Regions from separate parts of the Limosilactobacillus avium genome, predicted to be linked through region 3. Evidence: predicted binding sites of a transcription regulator. Region 3 holds the regulator's gene; each other region holds the start of a gene.
What was found. The regulator CtsR, encoded in region 3, represses protease genes until heat stress. The targets are predictions, from matches to a motif close to TTGGTCAAAAAAGGTCAAANA.
Positions count from the first base shown of each region.

Region 1: QOS01_RS08725 (ATP-dependent Clp protease ATP-binding subunit) is a predicted target of CtsR. The motif match lies at 3,654-3,674, and genes of this name have one in related genera.
Region 2: clpP (ATP-dependent Clp endopeptidase proteolytic subunit ClpP) is a predicted target of CtsR. The motif match lies at 2,942-2,962, and genes of this name have one in related genera.

Region 1 covers NZ_CANCWN010000031.1:11,252-18,788, reverse strand. The annotation lists gene QOS01_RS08745 (glycosyltransferase family 4 protein) at 1-968, opposite strand, end outside; gene ptsP (phosphoenolpyruvate--protein phosphotransferase) at 1,178-2,911, opposite strand; gene QOS01_RS08735 (phosphocarrier protein HPr) at 2,911-3,177, opposite strand; gene QOS01_RS08730 (hypothetical protein) at 3,299-3,484, opposite strand; gene QOS01_RS08725 (ATP-dependent Clp protease ATP-binding subunit) at 3,713-5,926, shown strand; gene QOS01_RS08720 (ECF transporter S component) at 5,980-6,579, opposite strand; gene QOS01_RS08715 (MucBP domain-containing protein) at 6,718-7,431, shown strand; gene QOS01_RS08710 (AI-2E family transporter) at 7,482-7,537, opposite strand, start outside.
Region 2 covers NZ_CANCWN010000002.1:60,819-68,355, reverse strand. The annotation lists gene QOS01_RS01225 (phosphoglycerate kinase) at 1-705, opposite strand, end outside; gene gap (type I glyceraldehyde-3-phosphate dehydrogenase) at 792-1,805, opposite strand; tRNA gene QOS01_RS01215 (tRNA-Arg) at 2,057-2,128, shown strand; gene QOS01_RS01210 (hypothetical protein) at 2,241-2,372, opposite strand; gene clpP (ATP-dependent Clp endopeptidase proteolytic subunit ClpP) at 3,031-3,624, shown strand; gene QOS01_RS01200 (histidine phosphatase family protein) at 3,692-4,345, opposite strand; gene fba (class II fructose-1,6-bisphosphate aldolase) at 4,367-5,233, opposite strand; gene tpiA (triose-phosphate isomerase) at 5,250-6,023, opposite strand; gene QOS01_RS01185 (right-handed parallel beta-helix repeat-containing protein) at 6,039-7,537, opposite strand, start outside.
Region 3 covers NZ_CANCWN010000034.1:747-8,283, forward strand. The annotation lists gene QOS01_RS08945 (ATP-dependent Clp protease ATP-binding subunit) at 1-1,855, opposite strand, end outside; gene QOS01_RS08950 (CtsR family transcriptional regulator) at 1,871-2,338, opposite strand; gene adhP (alcohol dehydrogenase AdhP) at 2,597-3,619, opposite strand; gene QOS01_RS08960 (matrixin family metalloprotease) at 3,889-4,578, opposite strand; gene QOS01_RS08965 (SDR family NAD(P)-dependent oxidoreductase) at 4,774-5,544, shown strand; gene QOS01_RS08970 (glycerate kinase family protein) at 5,617-6,762, opposite strand; gene QOS01_RS08975 (SGNH/GDSL hydrolase family protein) at 6,816-7,537, opposite strand, start outside.

The sequences.
Region 1 (7,537 bases), on a different contig from region 3:
TCAATCAGTTCGTCCGTATAGACGCTGCGCATGACAACGATTGGTAGGTCCGAAGCCAGGGCCTCATCGTAAGTTAATCCCTGGGACTCGGAATCTGATGCGGACACAAAAACATCTGCCATTTGGTAATAATGGTGGACATCATCATTCTTGATTTCTCCCGCAAACTGGACATGGGACCCTAAGTCCATCTGGCGGACCTGCCGTTCCAATGTTTTTCGGGCAGGCCCGTCACCAACAATCAAAAGCTGGACAGCGGGATTTTGGGCGAGAATATCGGGCATGGCATCAATCAGGGTATGGATATTTTTCTCGTAGGCCAGCCGACTCAAAGAAAGGAGGACCGGCGTGTCATCTTCGTAACCATACTTGGCACGCAGGGCGTGGACCGCTGCTGGTGAGTCCTGGTGCTGGTACACCCGGAGGTTAATCCCCGTCGGAATAATCCGGATGGGCGCCGTAACGTCATAGGATCGCAGGGTATCCAGTACCCGCTTACTTGGGGCAATCACCCCGTCGATGTTGTGCATGTAAAGACGCGCATAGGTGGCCACGTTCTTTGGCTTGACGATGTGACCATTGGCAATGTAGTGAAGGTAGTCCTGGTACATCGTATGGTAGGTGTGCAGACACGGAATATCCAATTCGTGGGCCACCAGCTTGCCAATCATCCCCAGGGCAAACTCGGTCTGGTTGTGAACAACATCGAGGTGGAACTGACGGGCCAGGTGAACTGCCCGAATACCACCCCGGATAGCGATTCGCCGGTCCGTGAAGGAGACAAAGGGGATGCTGGCAAAGCGGTAAATGCCGTTTTCAACATCGTCCTTCTTTGCCTGGGGGTCAGTCGTCGTAAAGATATAAACGTGGTGCCCCTGAGCAGTCAGCTCGTCACGGAGGGTCTTGATGGAAGTCGCTACTCCACTGACCTGGGGAAAATATGTATCTGTAAAAAGACCAATATTCACGCTAACTGCTCCTATCTATTCGTTTTCGCATAATGTTATTTATTATACTAAAGTGCCCATTCTTTAGCAAAAGACACATTTCTCCTATTGTAAGATGATTCCGGGCTATCGACAAGTCCACGTTTGCGAGATTAATTTTTTCTTAAGGAGCGGCAAATCAAAAGGCCCCGGTCGCTCACTCACGACTGGGGCCCCAACTTATAAGGATCTTACTCCAAGTTATTTTCCTTCAAGAACTTCTTCACCATCGCGGTCACCGCACTGGCCGTCTGGGCATTTAAGGACCGGTGGACAAGCGGTTGGAGCTGACGGGTGTTCATCTGCTTGATCAAGGACCGGATATGGAGGATCTGGCCACTGTTCATCGAGAACTCATCCAGTCCCATCCCCATCAGCAGTGGCGTTGCCAAGGGATTACCAGCCATCTCACCGCACATGCCGACCCACTTGCCTTCCGCATGGGCCGCGTCAATCACCCGCTTGACGGTCCGTAGTACGGCCGGGTGGAGTTCCTGGTAGAGGTAGGCAACCCGGGTATTCCCCCGGTCGGCCGCAAAGAGGTACTGAATCAGGTCATTGCTGCCGATGCTGAAGAAGTCAACATCCTGGGCGAAGAGGTCGGCCATCATTGCTACTGACGGGATTTCCAGCATCATCCCCACCTCGATGTTGTCGGCAACCGGTACCCCGGCCTTTTCCAGTGATGCCTTTTCTTCGTCCAAGATTTGCCGCGCCTGGCGGAATTCTTCAATCGTGGCCACCATTGGGAACATGATGGCTAACCGTCCATAGACCGACGCCCGAAGCATCGCCCGCAGTTGGGGACGCAGGATCTCCGGCTTAGCCAAGCCAATCCGGATGGCCCGAAAACCCAGGTAAGGGTTGGTCTCATGCGGGAGGGGGACCATTTCCAAGCGCTTGTCACCGCCCACATCCAGGGTCCGGGCAACCACCCGCTGCTGGTTCATCGCGGCCACGAACTGCTTATAGGCATCAAACTGCTGGTCCTCACCCGGCAGCTTGGTCTGGTTCATGTACAAGAACTCGGTTCGCAAGAGGCCAATTCCCTCAGCCCCGTTGTTCTGGGCGTCTTGGATATCCGCCAGCGTACCGACGTTAGCCGCAACCTCGAAATGACGGCCGTCCTGACTGATGGTTTCCTGGTTGCGCAACGCTCCCCAGGCTTCTTGCTCCTGGGCAAACTTACCGGCAAGGAGGCGGTACTTCTCGAGTTCGTCCGCCGACGGGTTAACAATTACCTTGCCGTGGATACCGTCGACTACCAGGAGGTCCCCATCCTTGATTGCCGTCGTGGCCTTCTTCGTACCGACGACCACCGGCAAAGAAAGGGTCTTGCTCATGATTGTGAAGTGGGAGGTCCGGCCCCCCATATCCGTGACCAGGCCCGCGACATAGCGCCGGTCAAACTGGGCTGTATCCGTCGGGGTAATATTGTTGGCAACAATAATTGCCCGGTGGTCCAACTGCCTGGGATTGGGGAGTTTAACACCAAGAAGGTGACTCAACAAGCGCTTGGCGAGGTCATGCATTGCCGTCCCCCGCGCCTGGAGGTAGTCGTTGTCATTCAGGCGCTCGAAAATGGCCATGTAGTGGTCCGCCACCTTTTGTACTGCCCACTCCGCCGTAATCTGCTCGCTGACAATGTGTTGTTCAATTGAATCAAATAAAACGGGGTCATCCAGCATTGTCAGTTGTGTATCAACAACCGTTGCCGCCCGCTGACCGAGTCGCTGGTGGGCCTGGTCACGGATTGCTTGTAGTTCTTGGCGGCTTAAAGCAAAAGAATCATGAAGCCTGGCGACCTCATGATTCTTATCACTAATATGCTGTTTTTGAACCGGAAGTTCTGACCCCACTAATAGGTAAGCAGGCGCAATCGCAATCCCACTGCTGGCTGCTAACCCATTGAGCAGTAGCGACATTAGTCAGTCAATCCTTCCTTCTTCATGGTTTCAGCAACGGCATCTAAAGCATCCTTTTCATCGTCACCACTAGCCGTGATCGTAACCTTAGCATTTTGGCCAACACCAAGAGACATAACACCCATGATGGACTTTAAGTTAACGCTCTTGCCTTCGTATGACAAGGTAACATCGGAAGCAAACTTTGAAGCAGCTTGAACCAAGATGGTTGCTGGACGTGCATGAATACCAGTTTCAGCAGTAATTGTAAAATCGCGTTTTTCCATTTTTAATCAGTCTCCTTCGAGCAGATTTACTTTTTACCAGTGCTTATTCTAACACTGATACACCTCGATAGATACATTTTAGCAATTGTAAGCGGTAAATACAAGGTGGTTAAAAGGCATCTTACCGTTTAATCATCCGGTAAATAATCTTGCCACCAATGTGGGCCTGCCCCGTTATCTGGGTCCGGTACGGGTAGGCATGATAGATCCGTTGAAACTCCTGAAAGTTGTCAGGGCCAATCTCAAACTGGTCAATCTTGCCCGCGCGCAGGTCGTCAAGTTCCTGCTTAAAATCACGTTCTGCCAAGCACTCCCACCTCCAAATTTATTTTCTATTCCTATTATACACACCCGGCCCCCTAATTTTAGCAAACAATTGTAAAGAGTGCTAAAATGAAACGTGATCAATCCTTACTTTTTTCTAAAGGGCAGTCATATTCCTTGCACAGCGATAAAAAGTAAGTATAATGTAATCAATGGTCAAGAAAGGTCAAACATATTTTTGACTATCTTTTTCAGGGAGGTACTAATATAGATGCTTTGTCAAAATTGTCATCGGAATCCAGCGACGATTCACTTACAAATGAGTTTTAACGGTCAGCGGATTCAAGTTGACCTCTGCCAAGAATGCTATCAAAAATTACAAAACTTACAAGCAAATATGATGAACGGGGGTAACGGAATGAACAACTTCGGTTTTGGAAACCTCGAAGACTTTATGAACGCAATGAACAACATGCAAGGCCAAGCCGCTAACGCTAATGGCCAAAACGCCAACACCCAGAACCAACGCCAGGGTGGCGGCCGGAATGTCAAGGGAATCCTTGGCCAATACGGCATTAACATGACCGACCTGGCCCGCCAAGGCAAGATCGACCCAGTGATCGGCCGGGACAAGGAAATCAACCGGGTCATTGAAATTTTAAACCGGCGGACAAAGAACAACCCAGTTTTGATTGGTGAAGCCGGGGTTGGTAAGACGGCCGTTGTTGAAGGGCTCGCCCAATCCATCGTTTCTGGCCAAGTACCAGAGAAGCTGGCCAACAAGGAAATTATCCGGCTGGACGTCGTATCCCTTGTTCAAGGGACCGGAATCCGGGGCCAGTTCGAACAACGGATGCAACAATTAATGAAGGAAGTTCAAAAGAACAAGAACATCATCCTCTTCATCGACGAAATCCACGAAATCATGGGTGCCGGGAATGCTGAGGGTGGCATGGACGCCGGCAACGTCTTGAAGCCAGCCCTTGCCCGTGGTGACTTCCAACTGATTGGGGCCACGACCTTAAACGAGTACCGGAAGATTGAAAAGGATGCCGCCCTCGCCCGGCGGTTCCAACCAGTCCAAGTAGACGAACCAACTGTTGAAGAAACCATCCAAATCCTGAACGGGATCAAGGGTCGCTACCAGGACTACCACCACGTTAAGTACACTGATGCGGCAATTGTTGCGGCGGCCAAACTTTCTGACCGCTACATCCAAGACCGCTTCCTGCCTGACAAGGCCATTGACCTGATGGACGAAGCCGGTTCACGGAAGAACCTGACCTTGAAGACCGCGGATCCTAACATGATTGAAAACGAGATCCATACGGCTGAGGCCCACAAGCAACAAGCGGTTGACAACCAGGACTACGAAAAGGCCGCCTTCTACCGTGACCAGGTTACCCGCCTGGAAAAGGCCAAGAAGGATGCCGAAGAAAACCACACTGAGGAATCAGCAACGGTTACCGACAAGGACATGCAAAAGATTGTTGAAGAGAAGACCAACATCCCCGTTGGTGACCTTCAGCAACAAGAAGAAAACCAGCTCCGTGACCTGGATAAGAAGCTCGAAGCCCACGTCATTGGTCAAAACCAGGCCGTGGACAAGATTGCCCGGGCCATTCGCCGGAACCGGATTGGGCTGAACAAGTCTGGTCGGCCGATTGGTTCCTTCCTCTTTGTTGGTCCTACCGGGGTCGGGAAGACCGAAACTGCCAAGCAACTGGCCAAGCAGCTCTTTGGTTCCAAGGATGCCATGATTCGGTTTGACATGTCCGAATACATGGACAAGACTTCCACTTCCAAGCTGATCGGGGCCGCTCCTGGTTACGTTGGTTACGAAGAAGCCGGTCAACTGACCGAACAAGTTCGGCGTCACCCTTACAGCCTGATCCTGTTGGATGAAGTTGAAAAGGCCCACCCGGACGTCATGCACATGTTCCTGCAGATCCTTGATGATGGTCGCTTGACCGATTCACAAGGGCGGACCGTCAGCTTCAAGGACACGATCATCATCATGACCTCGAACGCCGGGACTGGGGACGCCGTTGCCAGTGTTGGTTTCGGTGCTGAGGCTTCTGGCTCGACCCACTCGATCATCGACAAGCTGACCAACTACTTCAAGCCCGAATTTCTGAACCGGTTCGACGACATCGTTCAGTTCAACGCCCTGACCAAGGACGACCTGATGAAGATCGTCAACCTGATGATCACCGACGTTAACACCATGTTGGCTGACCGGAAGCTCCACATTGATGTGCCAAAGGATGTCGCTGAAAAGCTGGTCGACCTTGGTTACGATCCGAAGATGGGTGCCCGTCCACTGCGCCGGGTAATCCAAGAGCAGATTGAAGACCGGATTGCCGACTACGTTCTCGACCACAACGATGCCCACAAGCTGGCTGCCAAGTTAGACGGTGATGGTAATATCACTGTTGTGGCGGCAGACGACACCGCTGCTCCTGAAGCAGAAGAAGACAAGTAATAGATATACGAAAAAGCTGGAGGGAAGAAATTCTCTCCAGCTTTTTTTGTGTCTCAAGACATCGCCAACCGACGGCGAACTTCCAGGACCGGGTAGGCAATCAGCGGAACCGCAAACGCCGCGAGGACCAGTTCCGCCACCCCGTTGGTCGCCATGATTACCTCCAGCGTCGGCAGAAGGTGGTCAACGTCAACCCCGTAAGCATGGGCAACCGCCGGTGTCCGGTAAAAAACGGCCACCATCCCCAGGACCAAAACGGTGTTGGTCAAACTCCCCGCAATCCCGGCAGCGACCATCGCGACCTTATTTAACTTAGGCCAGTGACTGATGCCCCGGTAAAGGGCCCCCGCCACCAGGCCAATCATGATCCGCGGCATGACTGACACCAGGGGGTTCACAAAGACCAATGGCGCCAGCGGACTGGACGGGGCCACGAAGGCACGGACCCAGGTAAGCAGCCCCCAGGTGCCGCCGATAATTGCCCCATCGACGGGCCCCATGACGATGGCCGCGATGATCACGGTCACGTGCATGGTCGTGATGCTAAGCGGGCCCAAGGGGATGTTACCAAAGAATGGTACGAAGTCCTGGATTAGAATAATTGCAATAAAAATCGCCCGGAGCGTGGTCCGGTGAATCTGCTGGTGTCTCATCTGTCACCCTACCTATCTATTGAATGTCCTAATTTTAACAGTTTGCTAAAGGAATAACCAGATATATACCAAAGGCGCGGCGGGCCCTACAAAATGCGGTATAATAAGAATAATAGATTTTTATAATGGGGTGGAAATATGCTAGGACATTTTAAGACTGGGAACCCGGTTTGGGTTTACTACATTGATATTGATAGTGGCGAAAATATCATGGTTCCCCAACTTTTGCGCGGAATTCAGGGCTGCAATTACCACATCGACAAGAAGGAGTTCCCCCACTACCGCTTCATAAAGATGGAAGGACAAGCCAACGGGACTTTTGACATGCAGCGCCGTGACGTCAAGCTCTACTACCGGAAGCAGAGCTGGCAAAACGTCGAGGACATTGACATCTACCTCCAGATTGACAAAACCACCAAGGTCTACGATACGGTCAACGGGATGCCAATCAACGACCCCGTTCCGGCCGGAATCGTTGTTAAGGCCTTCCACCGGGTTGATACCGAGAGTGGTGACACCTGGTACGAGTTGGGTGCCGGCCAGTGGGTCAAGTACGAGAACATGCGGGTTGTCAACGACCCCTTCACGGATGAGAAAATTCCTTCCCCCATCGCCGATAACCTGACCATCATGCCCCTCAAGGATGTCCAGGGGACCATCGACTACCTCCCTGGCAAGGCCGCCGATGTCTTCGATGCCCCATACGGGAAAAAGGTTGACACGATTGAGGACGGCAAGCGCGTCCAGATCACCGGTCAACTCAACGATAACGGTGAGATTACCTGGTACCAGATCGGTAAGAACAGGTTCATCACCGGCAACTACGTCATTGTGGATGGGCAAGACGAATGAAAAAGAACTTTAGCGATTCGGTATCATGCGCCGAACGCTAAAGTTCTTTTTTACTCTTTCTTTTCTTCCGTGACCGGGTGCTCAATCCGGTAGATGTCAAAGAAGT
Region 2 (7,537 bases), on a different contig from region 3:
GGTGTAAGCCATCCCACCACCGATGATGATCTTGTCCGCCTTGTCCAGCAAGTGGTCAATAACACCAATCTTGTCGGAAACCTTGGCACCACCGAGGATGGCAACGAATGGACGTTGTGGGTTGTCGACGGCGTCACCTAAGAACTTGATTTCCTTTTCCATCAGGTAACCAGCAGCAGCCTTACCAGGCATGTTAGTGGCAATTCCGACGTTGGAAGCGTGCTTCCGGTGGGCAGTACCAAAGGCATCGTTGATGAAGACATCGCCGAGAGAAGCCCAGTACTTACCTAATTCAGGGTCGTTACCAGATTCGCGCTTGACGTATTCGCCATCCTTAACATCTTCGTAACGGGTGTTTTGAACCAGCAGAACATCACCATTGTTCATGTTGTTGATGGCATCTTCGAGTTGCTTACCTTCAGTTACAGGAACAAAGGTAACCGGCTTGTTCAGCAGGTTGGAAAGCCGTTCAGCAACCGGACGCATTGACAGACCTGGCTTGTCTTCCTCCTTCTTAACCCGACCTAAGTGGGAGAAGAGGATTGCCCGACCACCGTGTTCAATAACGTACTTAATCGTTGGCAAAGCAGCCACGATCCGGTTGTCGTCGCCAACAACGCCGTCCTTGATTGGCACGTTAAAGTCAACACGCATTAATACTTTTTTACCTTCTAATGGTAAATCTTCAACAGTAAGTTTAGCCATGTTTATTAGCTCCTCCTTTTAAGAAAAAAAGTGGTTGGAGTTTCCTCCTCCCACCTTTTGTTTAGTACTTTTAGCTAAATGTCGGATTAGAGTTCAGCAAAGTGAAGCAGGGTCCGAATCATGTTGCTAGTAAAGCCGTTTTCGTTGTCGTACCATGCAACGGTCTTAACTAATTGAGTACCATCTTCGCCTTCCATGATTTCAGTTTGAGATGGGTCAAATACAGAACCGAAGGTAGAACCAATGATATCGCTAGATACGATTGGGTCTTCAGTGTAACCGTAAGCAGGGTTGTTCTTGGTAGCTTCCTTCATAGCGTCGTTAACTTGGTCAACAGTGACCTTCTTGTTCAGAACAGAAACAAGTTCAGTCAAAGAACCAGTAGGAACGGCAACACGTTGTGCGTGACCAGAAAGCTTACCGTTCAATTCAGGGATAACCAGGCCGATAGCCTTAGCAGCACCACTTGAGTGAGGAATAGTGTTAATAGCTGCGGCACGGTTGTTACGGAACTTCTTACCACGTGGTTGGTCAAGAACAGCTTGGCTACCAGTGTAAGCGTGGATAGTAGTCATAGTACCAACCTTGATACCGAAGTTCTTGTTAAGGAAGTATGCCATTGGAGCAAGGCAACTAGTCGTGCAAGAACCAGCGGAAACGATCTTGTCGTCAGCAGTAAGAGTGTCCAGGTTAACACCAGGAACAACAGTTGGGATGTTACCAGCAGGTGCGGAAATCAGAACACGCTTTGCGCCGGCATCCAAGTGAGCTTGTGACTTTTCTGCAGAAGTGTAGAAACCAGTACATTCAAGGACAAAGTCAACACCGTCGTTCTTTACCCAAGGAATGTTACGTGCGTCACGTTCTGCGTATACAGGGTATTCCTTACCGTCAACAACGATACCCTTGTCAGTGGATGAAACTTCACCATTGAACCGACCTTGGGTAGAGTCGTACTTGAGTAAGTAAGCCAACATTTCTGGTGAAGTCAAGTCGTTGATAGCAACAACTTCGATGTCATCAGTGTTGAGTTCGTGAATACGACGGAATGCTAAACGACCGATACGGCCGAAACCATTAATACCAATTTTTACAGTCATACTGCAAATTCCTCCTTTAGGAAAAACATAATAAGTGTCTCATCCAACAAAATTAGTGGTTGAAATTACCACCACTTTTCGTCAGACAAGGTACAAAACCTTACGCTCTTAATAATACTCATCTTGTTTGGAATTGTCTATTCAATCACCTCAGAAATTTGCTTTTTTCTTGTGAAAACGTTATCTTGATTAAAAAATTCAAATAATGCTTGCAATTTAATATGGGATGGGATATTATAATATTCGTTGACGCGCCCTTAGTGTAATGGATCGCACGTGAGATTCCGGTTCTCGAGATCCGAGTTCGACTCTCGGGGGGCGCATTTTTATTTAGAAAAGCTGGCGGGATTGATTTCCCGCCAGCTTTTTGTTTTACAAGACTAACGCCAACAAAAAAGGCAGCACGCCAAGACGTGCTGCCTTTTTATAGTAAGATTACTTTTCTTCAGCTGGCTTTTCCTTAGCCCACTTACGAATAGCTTCAATCTTCTTTTCTTTTAATGCTCGCTTGTACTTAGGAGCAACTGGGCGACGGCCTTGTACGCCGTATGGGTGTGCTTTACGCATAGCTATATGCCTCCTTATTGTGTTCGTAAATGAATTAACGTTCCAATTATACCGGGCTGCGGTATAAAAAGCAAGTCCTGGTGAAATTATGCTCCCCTAGCAGTAAATTTTCTTTCTAGTAAACATTTATTTTTCAGCAACGGCAACCCTTACCAGGCAATGCTTCAGCCCAGTAGCCTAGACCAATTTAGTAAATACTTCCAAAAATATTGATATATGAGGCATTGCAAATCAGACCAATTTAGTGTACTATTCTAAATGAACTTAAAGAGCGAACAAAAATAACTAACTGCTCCAGGAGGATTTTATTATGACTAACACTAATGAATTAAATGTTTTTGTAACCACTACTGATTGGAAGGCCCTTGACTACCAAAGTGCAAACGCCGAATTGAACCTGTTATGCGCTGACATTAATAAGGACTAACAACTATACAATGTGGCCGTGAGAAAATTATCTTTTCTCACGGCCACTTTTATTATACTTTTTTAAAAGCGCGACCGTCTTTCTTCCTTATTATGGGTGAAGATGGCATAATATTAGCGGTAAGTATAAATAGGTGGCAAATCATTTGACCTTTTTTGACCAATCGAGTATAGTATTAATATCAGTTAGCAACTATTGCTAACGAGTGCTAATTAACAAGGAGGCCACAATATGAACTTAGTTCCAACTGTCATTGAGCAGTCTTCACGTGGCGAACGTGCCTATGATATCTACTCACGGCTTCTGAAGGACCGGATCATCATGCTTTCTGGTCCAATCGAAGACGACATGGCAAACTCAATTGTTGCGCAGCTCCTCTTCTTGGATGCGCAAGACTCAACTAAAGACATTTACTTATACATTAACTCACCTGGTGGTGTTGTTACTTCCGGGATGGCCATTTACGACACGATGAACTTCATCAAGTCAGATGTGCAAACAATCGTTATCGGGATGGCGGCTTCAATGGCCAGTGTCCTGGTTTCATCCGGAACAAAGGGTAAGCGGTTCGGCTTACCACACTCCCAAGTCTTGATTCACCAACCATCTGGTGGTGCTCAAGGTCAACAAACTGAAATTGAAATTGCGGCAACCGAAATTCTGAAGACCCGGAAGATGATTAACGGCATCTTGGCAAAGAATTCTGGTCAACCAATCGAAAAGATCAACCGTGATACCGAACGTGACCACTACTTAACTGCTCAAGAAGCGGTTGACTACGGTCTGCTTGACGGGATCATGGAAAACAATTCCAGCTTGAAGTAATCTGATTACTGAACTGGAAAAGATAAGCGGGAAGGAAATCTGCAAAGGTTTCCTTCCCGCTTTCTTATTATATTGCGAACTGATTATAGCCCACCACGCGTGCGTTATGATCTTCGATAATTAACTTCATTAAGGCCCCGTTAGCGGGGTTTTCGTACTGGTCCAGATCACCAAATACCGTTGCCAGGTATTGGATGATTGAACCATGACTGGCAACAACGACATTACTGCCTGACGGTAAAGATACGAAGAGATCAAGCATCTGCTTTACTCGGTGGTCCAACTCGGCACTATCCTCCGCCAGATGGGCCGGGTCGGCCTGCTTGAGGAGGTCATGGGCTTTTTTGACCCCAAACTCAGCCACTAAATCACCAATCCGGCGGAACCGTTTGCCGCCGAGGCAGCTGGCCCAAATTGCCCCCTCTTCATTACTGTGCCCTTCGAATGACCCGTAGAAGACCTCCCGAAAGCATTTTTCCTGCGTTGGGTGACTGATATTAGGGAGTTTTAGCTGGTCAATTATGATTTGGGCGGTGTCAATTGCCCGCTTTAAATCACTGGAAAAGAAGTAGTCAATCTTCAGCGGTACCAGCACCTTGGCGATTTTGACCGCGTCATCGTGTCCCTTAGCGGTCAATGGGGTGTCTGACCATCCTTGCAGCCGGGCGAAGCGGTTAAAGTAGGTCTCTCCATGTCGAATAAAATATACAGTTGTTGCCATCGTTATTCCTCCACAAGTTGATTAAGCGACCGCGGGGGTCCCCAGCCACTCAATCATTTCCTTCATCTTATTGGTAATTGCTTCCGTCCCCGGTAAGAGCAACTTCCGCGGGTCATACCCCTTGTGGTCCTTGTCAAGGTCGCGGGCCGCCTCAATGTAGGCCCGGGTGGCATCTTGAAAGGCCAGCTGGAACTCGGTGTTGATATTCACCTTTGCAATTCCCATTGAGATTGCCTTTTGAACCTGTTCCTTGGGGATTCCCGAGCCGCCGTGCAGGACAAGGGGAATGTCAACAGCATCCGCAATGGCAGCGAGGCGGTTAAAGTCCAGGCCCCGCCAGCCAGCGGGATAGATTCCATGAATATTACCAATCCCACAGGCCAGCTTATCAACCCCCAGATCAGCAAACGCCCGGGCATCCTCTACTGAGGCCAGTTCCCCACTGTTGGTGTCCTGGTTCTCACCGACCTTACCAATCTCGGCCTCGACAGAAATTCCCCGCTGGTGGGCTGCATGGACGACTTCCTTTGTCCGCGCATAGTTCTCCTTTACCGGTAACTTATGTCCATCATACATCACTGAGGAATAACCGAGTTCAATACATTTCATGGCTGCGTCATAGTCACCGTGGTCAAGGTTCAAAATTACCGGGACCGTAATGTCCATCGCGTCCATCTGGTCGGCAACCATATCACGGACAAACTTAAAGCCACCCATGTACTTTGCCGCCCCCATGGATACCTGGACCAGGACGGGCGTCTTAGTTTCGTTTGCTGCCCGCAAAATCGCCCGGGTCCACTCCAAATTATTTATATTGTAGGCCCCGACCGCGTAGTGCTTTGCCCGGGCATCCGCAAAAATCTTGTTACCATTATCAAAGTATGCCATTATGCTATTTCCTTTCTTACATCACATTTGAAACTGGTTGTTGCCAGTTCACCATTTCCAAAAAGTCGTCAGGCCGTAAACTAGCACGACCGATAAGGACACCATCCACGTCCGGTTGGGACATGATGGCACTAATGTTTTGCGGATTTACGCTTCCTCCATAGAGAATCCGCACCTGGTCGGCGAGCAAGCCACCATATAAGTTAGCAACGGTTTGCCGAATCCGGTGACAGCCCTGTTGAGCAACCTTGGGATTGGCGGTTTGGCTACTGCCAACTGCCCAACTTGGTTCATAGGACAGGACAATCTTTTGCAGGTGGGCCGGGGCCACACCCTTTAAGACCCCCTTCAGCTGGTCAAAGACGTAGTGAATTTCACCGTTGACCTCGGCCTGGACCATCTTGTCATCGGTACAGATAATTGGGGTGATTCCCGTCGTCAGCGCCGACCGGACCTTTTGGTTGATAATCTGGTTGTCCTCATGGAATAAGCGCCGGCGTTCCAGATGTCCCAGCATGACATAGGATGCCCCGGCATCTGCCAAGGAACGGGCACTGATTTCCCCCGTATACGGTCCCGCCAGTTCACTGGCAGCATTCTGGGCAATGATTTGGAGGTTGGTACCCTGGGCAGTCTGTTTCATGCTCGACAGGGCCACCGCCTGGGCCGCAATCCCCACTTCTTCATCTGCCACTTGGGGGAGGGCGGCCTTAATCTGGTTAATGAAGGCTACTGATTCTTCAATGTTCTTATGCATTTTCCAGTTTGCGATAATAAATGGTTTGCGCATTTTGTCCTCCTTTAGTTAGGCCATTGCCCGAAACAGGCAGGACGTGTATTCAGCCTTGCGGTCTAAAGGACCTGGGGTTACTCGGTAGCCTTCCCGGTGGTGACCAGCGAAGTCAGTATCAATGGTCCGCGCCGACTTCTGGCCCGCCATGGTGAGAAGACGGCAACTGTCTTCGGTTAAGGCTTGACCTAGGTCGCCCTTCAAGAAGAAGCCCCGCCGCCGGTTTTCCACCACCAGCTTGACCGGCCGCGTAGCACCAACAAAGCAGTTCCCCTCCTTGTTAGCATTGAGCCGGACCAGTTGGTTATCACGGGTGGCGAAGAACTCGTTTGGTCCTTCTGCTTGCCCCAGTTTTTCATGGTGTTGGTCGGCTTGTTTACCAATCAGTGTCTTCATCGCCGAACGCAACTCCTTCTTAACAAAGAGGTTGTTAAAGAAGTAAGAAGTCAGCTTATCCTGCGCGTTCCCCTGGTTGATACGGTGGTAAAGCGGGTCACCGGCCTGTTCAGCCTGGTTGGACTGCCAGGCAACTCGTCCGTTAATAAGATTGTGCGTCAGCAGAATTTCATAACTTTCCAGGCGAAGGGCACAGTCTGACAGGAGGAAGTTATTATCAATGGTCGTCAGACCCACCGAATTTTCTACCTGAATATCCTCACCCAAGCGGGCCAGCAGGTCCTGCTGGTTCTGATCAGTTAGTTTAAAATCACCAGGCAGGCTGTTATTGTACATCAGGTTCCGGCTAATCTGGGTCTTTTCTACCCGGCCTCCCAGCCAGATTCCCCGTGTGCAATCGTGGATACAGTTCCGCCGGATCTGGGCACCGATTGCCGGAAGCAGGTTAATGGCGCTGACGGTTTCACCGACGAGGTTGAAGCGGGTGTTGATGCGGAAGAAGTGGTTATGTTCGATCACTGGTGCTGGGTTACCGTCAACCCCCAGGACCCCGGCTTGGCCGCAGTCAAAAATCCGGTTGTTCTTAATGTAGTGCTTAACCGGGTGACCCTTCAGCTCCTCATCAGCTGGCACTACTGGGTAACGTCCTAAGGAAATCCCGGCACACTTGGCGTGGGAAACGTTACAGTTCAAGATCTTCCAACCTTGGGCATGGTTAGTCCCGACGACCGCCTTGTTGTAGTCGGCCCCGGCCCACTGACTGGCTGCCTTGGTCAGGGTAAAGCCGGAGAGCACCAGGAAGTCAATCTGTGCTTGCTGGGGGTAGAAGCAGGTCTCACGAAAGGTTACTTCCACGTTTGACCGGTTGGGATCCTTCCCCTGGAAGTTGGCGTAGATAACCGTCGTGTTCATCTTCTGGTCCTGACATGTGTACCAAACATACTGACGATCCGGATTTTGGTCGATTGCGCCCATCTGCGGTGCCTTAACCTTGGCTAGGCTATCAACTTCGTAAAGGGCCCGGTTGTTCAAGAAGACTTCCCCGGTATGCTGGAAGTCACCATCTTTTTTTACATGGGTCGTGTAGGGGTTGTACTTACCGAAACGCTGGTTAGCAA
Region 3 (7,537 bases):
CAAACGAGTACGGGTGCTGACGAACCTTCTCGGTTAACTGGCCACCCTCGTCGTAACCAACGTAACCAGGGGCAGCCCCAATCAACCGGCTAGTGCTGTACTTTTCCATGTACTCGGACATGTCAATTCGGATCATGTTATCTTCGGAGCCAAACATTGCCTCACCCAGGGCCTTGGCTAGTTCAGTCTTCCCCACCCCGGTTGGCCCCAGGAACATGAAGGAGCCAATTGGCCGGTTAGGATTCTTCAAGCCGCTCCGGGCCCGCCGGATGGCCTTGGCAACAGCGTCAACGGCCTCGTCTTGGCCAATTACCCGCTTGTGAAGGACCTTTTCGAGGTTAATCAAGCGGTCACTTTCACTCCGTTTAAGCTGCGTCAGTGGAACGCCAGTCCATTCAGCAACAATTTTGGCGACATCTTCGCCAGTGACCTTAAGACGGTAATGCTGCTGACCGTTGTCTTGCTGGTTCAGCTTAGCACGAAGGGTGAGTTCCTTTTCGCGCAAGGCCGCGGCCTTATCAAAGTCCTGTTCCTCGATTGCGTCCTCTTTTTGAGCCTGGAGGTCAGTGATCTGGTCCGCTAAAGATGGCTGGTGCTGCTTATTTTCCTCTGCATTGATCCGCACCATAGCCGCCGACTCGTCCATCAAGTCAATTGCCTTATCCGGCAGGAAACGGTCAGAAATATAACGGTCGGAAAGTTTAACGGCCTGCTCCAGCGCATCATCAGTGATCTTGGCATGGTGGTGGGCTTCATAGCGGGGCCGTAAGCCCTTCAGAATTGCCAGCGAATCTTCTGGGGTTGGTTCATCAACCTGGACAGTTGCAAACCGCCGTTCCAAAGCCGCATCAGATTCAATGTACTTTTGGTATTCATCGAGGGTCGTTGCCCCAATTGTTTGGAGTTCACCCCGGGCCAGCGCCGGTTTAAGAATATTGGAAGCGTCAATCGCTCCCTCAGCACCACCGGCCCCGATAAGGGTGTGTAATTCATCAATAAAGAGGATGACGTGGCCGTCCGCCTGAATTTCATCGATGACCTTTTTAAGACGGTTTTCGAATTCACCACGGTATTTGGTTCCGGCAACCAGTGAACCCATATCCAAAACCATCAGCCGCTTATTAGCCAGTTCGGACGGGACCAGGCCCTTGACCATCCGCTGGGCGAGCCCTTCGGCAATTGCGGTCTTACCAACCCCTGGTTCACCGATCAGGACCGGGTTGTTCTTTGTCCGCCGGCTGAGGATCTGTTCGGTCCGTTTGATTTCCTTATTCCTACCAACGACGGGATCCAACTTATCGTCGCGGGCCATGGCAGTCAGGTCACGGGCCAACTTATCGAGGGTTGGCGTTCCACTCTTGCGGTTGGCAGCCGCAGCCCGGTTTCGGCCAGCCTGGTGAAGCTGACTCTCCGCTACGCCCAGCCGCCGAAGGGTTACTTTACGAACCTGACGAGGTAAAACGTCAAGGCTGTACAAAATTCGTGATGACAGGACACTCTCGTCCGCAATCAGCGCCAGCAGGATGTGTTCGGTCCCAATCTTTAGGGCGTGCATCTGCTGAGCCTCTTGGCCGGCAAGGTTTAGAACCTGCTTGGCCTTTGGGGAGTACGGAAGGTAGTCAGCCGGACCCAACTGGTCGAGGGTGCCATAACCAATCAGGCGTTCAATTTCTTCACGGATATCGTCGCTGGTAATTGAGAATTGTTCAAAAATTTTGTTAGCAATGCCATCCTTGTCCATTGCAAGGGCTAATAGAAGGTGTTCTGTTCCTACTGCTTGGTGTTTAAAGTATTTAGCCTGCTCATGAGCAATCATTAAAACATGTTTGGCACTTGGGGTAAACATGTTATCCATTAGCAATCATCCCTTCTAACTTTCATACCGTAACCGGTTTAACAGTGAAATCAATACTCTCGCTCTCAGTTGGGCCTCAACAGTCGTGTTACCAACGTCTAAGGTCTGCTTAGAAAGGGCCACCAACATCAGGTCCCCTTCCCGCTGTGTAATTACCTTTTCGTCGTAGAGCGTCTGGACAATGGCAAAGGCGTCCCGTTCACGAATTGAGTCGCCAATTGCTTGGATTAACGAGTTTAACACGTCAACGTTATCAAGTAAATTAACCCGCTCAATCCGGATGTAGCCGCCGCCCCCACGCTTACTCTTCACCAGGTAACCGTTCTGAATGGTAAACCGGGTCTTAATCACGTAGTTAATCTGTGAGGGGACCACGTCAAAATGGTTAGCAATCTCTGACCGACGAATCTCAATCTGGGCAGAGTTGCCGAGAATTTCTTTTAAATATGCTTCAATCACATCCGAAATGCTCTTATTTTCCATTTGTTCACCCTCCATTTACTGACTAATCTTGACCATTATTTTATCATAAGTCACCCTTTTTTCCCATCCAAAACGCTTAACGCTTAAAGAAAAAGAGACCGGCAACGCCAGTCTCTTTTGAAAGTCACACATAACAGACCACATCGTCGGGCATGAACAATGGCCGAGCCGTGCCCTGTCAACCATCATTCTGAGTCCAGTCCATGTAGCTGTTATGTGTTTTCTTATTTATAGATTAATCGATGTTAAGCGTGATGCTTACTTTTCGAGGGAGAAGTCAACAACGTTCCGACCAACAACCTTGTTGTCCTTCAGTTCTTGAATCATGTCGTTGATTTCAGAAAGCTTCCGGGTGTGAACGATTGGGTGAACCTTACCTTCAGCACCGAATTGGAAACATTCAGCCAGGTCTTGACGGGTACCAACCAAGGAACCAGCAACGATAATCCCATCAAGAACGGTCTTAGCGATGTTCAGCTTCATGTCACCCTGTGGAAGGGCAACCGCAACTAAGCGGCCGTCTGGACGAAGGGAGTTGACAGCTTGGTCGAAGGCAGCGGTAGTAACAGCAGTAACAACTGCGGCGTGAACACCGCCAACCTTTTCTTGAATTTGTTCATCAACGTTGTTGTCGTGACGGTTGATGCAGATTTCAGCACCGTTTTCCTTAGCGGCCTTCAGCTTGTCTTCGTTACCATCAACGGCGATAACGTGAGCGCCAAAGACGTTGTGGGCAAATTGAATACCAAGGTTACCAAGGCCACCAGCACCAACGATTGATACCCATTGACCAGGCTTGATGTCAGCAACCTTCAGGGCCTTGTACATGGTAACACCGGCACAAGTCAGGGAAGTAGCTTCAACAGGGTCCAGACCTTCTGGAACCTTAACAGCGTAGTCAGCTGGAACGATACATTGTTGAGCCATTGCACCGTCGGCAGTGTAACCAGCGTTCAGGACGTTACGGCAAAGAGTTTCACGACCAGTCAGGCAGTATTCACAGTGGCCACAGCCCTTGAAGAACCAAGCGATTGATACCCGGTCCCCAACCTTCAAACTAGTAACGCCAGGAGCAACCTTGGATACACGGCCAACACCTTCGTGACCAATGATCCGACCAGGCTTCTTACCGAAGTCACCGGCAGCACAGTGCAGGTCAGTGTGACAAAGACCACAGTATTCCATGTCAACTAAAGCTTCACCAGGCTTCAAATCACGAAGCTTAACATCCTTAACAGTAACGTATCCATCTACTGGATCATTAATAACAGCAGCTTTCATAAGCTAAGATCTCCTTCTCAAAGACATGTTATATTTTTCACAATTATTATGATATCAGAATCAGTTAATTTTTTAAAGCCCGTTTTGAATAATTTTATTAACTGCAATCAAACCATTTCCTATTAAATCGGCAATGACAGCGTTGTTATAACATTTAGGTAAGTTAAACCAATTATAAAAAAATTATTATATCATTGATAAAAAGTAACTAAATTGCGAATACCGTCACAATTATTTAACCAGTTGCTTGGGAATACCCTGCCCAGCACCTACCTTCCAACGTCGTATAGTTGGCGCAGTGTCTTGCGGTCGTTATGCGTAATCCCCGTCCGGATATTGCGGGGAATCATCACGCTGTGCATGTATTCAGGGGCGTGGGCTAGCCCCAATGCATGACCCAATTCGTGTTCGGCAACCTCCGTCCGAAAAGAACGACTGGCGTAGTCCAGGTGGCTGGCATCCAGGGTTGATCGGGCTTGAATCAAGGCATGTGTATCAGGGTTATACTCCGTATTCGTCGACCCCAATTGGGCAGAAACGTAGCCAACCCCTGGAGCGGCCCCATTATTAGAAAGGGAGCCGTCACGGGCAATAATGTCGGCTTGTCCCTCGCTGGAACACCACTTAATGTGCACAGCCCCGGTACGGTTCCAAGCCTTGACCGCCCCTTTAAAGGCCTGCTGGATAGGCCGGTCCGAAGTATCCATATAAATCTTTAGCTTACGCGTCGGCCACCGGTAGTTTTCAATCGGGGTCGGTGTATTGGTGGGTAAGTAAAGGCGGTGTTTGCTAGCCCGAACTGCCTGGGACGAATCGTCATACGTGGAAAGTTGACCATCGTCGGGAGTGTTGAAGACGGATGGCTGCCCCGCCGTTGGGATGCCGTCTGCCGCAACATGCAGTGGCGAAACCAGCATTCCCACCAGGATGCTGACAATTATCAATAGACGCTTTTTCATCAACTTTCTCCTCCCTATTACAATAGTTTAATCAGATTAATAATTTTAAAGTTACAAATTACTTAATATTTTGCCCCTATTTTGTAATATTTTTTAATAGTAAAATAATCCAATTTACACACAAATGACCAATTAAACTGATGTGATAGATATGTTCGGTTTTTCTAACCGTAGAATGAAGGGAAGGTCTTATTTATGGCAAATCGACTAAGTAATAAAGTGGCATTAATTACTGGGGCAGCTAGCGGGCAGGGAGCTGCTGAAACAGAGCTCTTTATTAAAGAGGGTGCCAAGGTGATTGCAACCGACATTAATACTAAGCTCCTCAACCAGCGGGCCGAAACTTTATCTAAACAATACGGCGACGTTATTTTACCATTAGAACTCGACGTTACCAAAGAAGATGACTGGGCTGCTGCCGTTAAGGAAGGCATTAAGAAGTTCGGTAAGATTGATATCCTGGTAAACAACGCCGGGATTGGGGTGACCGATAGCACTTCCGGGCTCACTGACTCCACCGTGGCTGATTGGTACAAGTTCATGAACACCAACGCCATGGCCCACTTTTTGGGGATGAAACACGTTGTTCCCCAAATGAAGGAAAACGGTGGTGGTTCCATCATCAACATTTCCTCCCTTGCCAGTGTGCAAGGGATCGCGGGGGCCTCACCTTACACTGCCTCCAAGGGGGCGTCACGTGCCTTTACCAAGGGAGCTGCCCGCGACCTCGGTAAATACAATATTCGGGTTAACTCCGTCCTGCCCGGCTGGATTGTTACCCCAATGATGCAGGCATTTACCCTTAACAAGAAAATGCTTGATTCATTGATTGAAGGGATTCCGCTCGGCCACCTTGGTGATCCAGAAGACGTTGCCTACCCGGTCCTCTTCTTAGCCAGTGACGAAGCCAAGTACGTTAACGGTGCAGAATTGATCGTTGATGGTGGCCAGTCCGTCCGGGGCTAGTTGAGTAAATATAAATCATACTATAACGCGGTCGTTAGTGTTCAAATCATCGAACACTAACGACCGCTTTTTCTAGTGCCTGCTTGCCTTAATCAACCGGGCAACATTTTCTGCCGTCTGCGCAATGTCTACCGGGGCATCTTCCAACGCCCGTTCGAGGGGTTTAGCTCCCGCCGGTGTAGCAAAGATTGCGTCAATTGCGTCTGCCGTGTAGAGGCTCTCAACACCCTTACCAATATTCCCCGCCAGAACAATCACCGGTGCCTGGGGTGCGACCGCCTTGCAGGCCTTGGCAACGCCATACGGGGTCTTACCAAACTTGGTTTGGAAGTCAATTTCCCCCTCACCGGTGAAGACAAAGTCCGCGCCGGCAGCCTTTTCTTGGAGTCTGCTGGCCGCAATAACCAGGTCAACACCGTGTTGCATCTGGGCATTAGTAAATGCCAGCAGGCCAGCGCCCAGGCCACCAGCCGCCCCAGCACCGGCAAACTTCTCAACCACCTTGCCGGTATCACGGGTAATCACCGCGGCATAGTGGTGAAGGTTGCTGTCAAGAATCTTAACCATCTCTGGGGTGGCACCCTTTTGCGGGCCAAAGACGGGTGCCGCACCGTCAGGACCCGTTAACGGGTTCGTAACGTCAGAGGCAATTGCAATTGTGGTGTGGGCAATTCGCGGGTCAACTTGGGAAACATCAATCCGGGCGAGGTCAGCAAGGGCCCCACCACCGAAGCCGATTGGCTGGCCATCAGCCTTTAAGAGACGGGCCCCCAGTGCCTGGGCCATTCCGGCACCGCCATCAACGGTTGCACTTCCCCCAATCCCGATGATAATTTTCTTGGCTCCCTGGTTAATGGCATCAAGGATCAACTCACCGGTCCCATAGGTTGTCGCCACCAGGGGGTTAGCGGTTTGGTCATTAATGAACTGAATTCCACTAGCTGCGGCCATTTCAATTACCGCTGTTTTACCATCCCCCAGGATGCCGTAATACGCATCGACTAGTTGGTTGAGGGGGTTATGTACCCGGGCGGTGACCAGCTTACCGGCCGTTGCATCGACGAGGGATTGGACCGTCCCCTCACCACCATCCGCCATCGGGACGAGGACGTATTCGGCATTTGGAAAGACGCGCTTGATCCCCGTAGCCATCGTCTTAGCGGCCTCCTTGGCGGTTAAGCCACCCTTAAATGAATCTGGAGCAATTACAAACTTCATGGTGTATTCCTTCTCTTGCTATATGTAATGCATGGACCTGTGCAAAACGTCTTTCAGCCGATCTTTTCCAATGCTTCTTCAAAAATCGGCAACCATTTCTCCCGGTAGCCGGCCCGGGTTGGGTGAATTTGGTCGGCCATGTATAGGGAAGCCGTGCCGTGCGGGACTTGCTCATCATGGTAAAGGTCAATGATATTAAACTGCCACTTTGCCTGTAACTCAAAGAGGCGGTCAACCATTTGCCCGTAAAGCTGGTTGTCGTAACGGGGGTTGGTGTAAACAAAAACCGGCACGTGCCAAGTCTTTCTTACATAGTCAAGGATATCCTCGATGGCTCCCGTGATGGTCTTAACATCGTAATGACCATCCTGACTGACTTTCCCCAGCAGGCCAGCCGTTCCCTTGGCGTCGTTAGTGGATAGTTGGAGGACAAAAGCATCTAACTCTGCTGACCGGTCAATCTTTTGCAGGCGCGCAACATAGGAGTCATGGGGAAAGTAGGTATCCTTATCCACCAGTGTGGTTCCCGAGACAGCTTCTTTAATCGCCACTACGCCATCCTTCTTGACCAGGTAGTCCACAAATGATTCGCCCAGCGCGCCGTAGCCAAAGGTCACCGAGCTGCCCAGAAAGGCAATTTGCTTCCCCAACAAAGGTGACGGTGAGGCTTTAGTTGCGTTGACACCGTACTTTGCGGCATTGCCAGGAAGGCGACGCAGGTGTTCTAAGGCCTGGGTGAACTGGGGACGGTTGAACCGGGACAAATCTTCTTTAA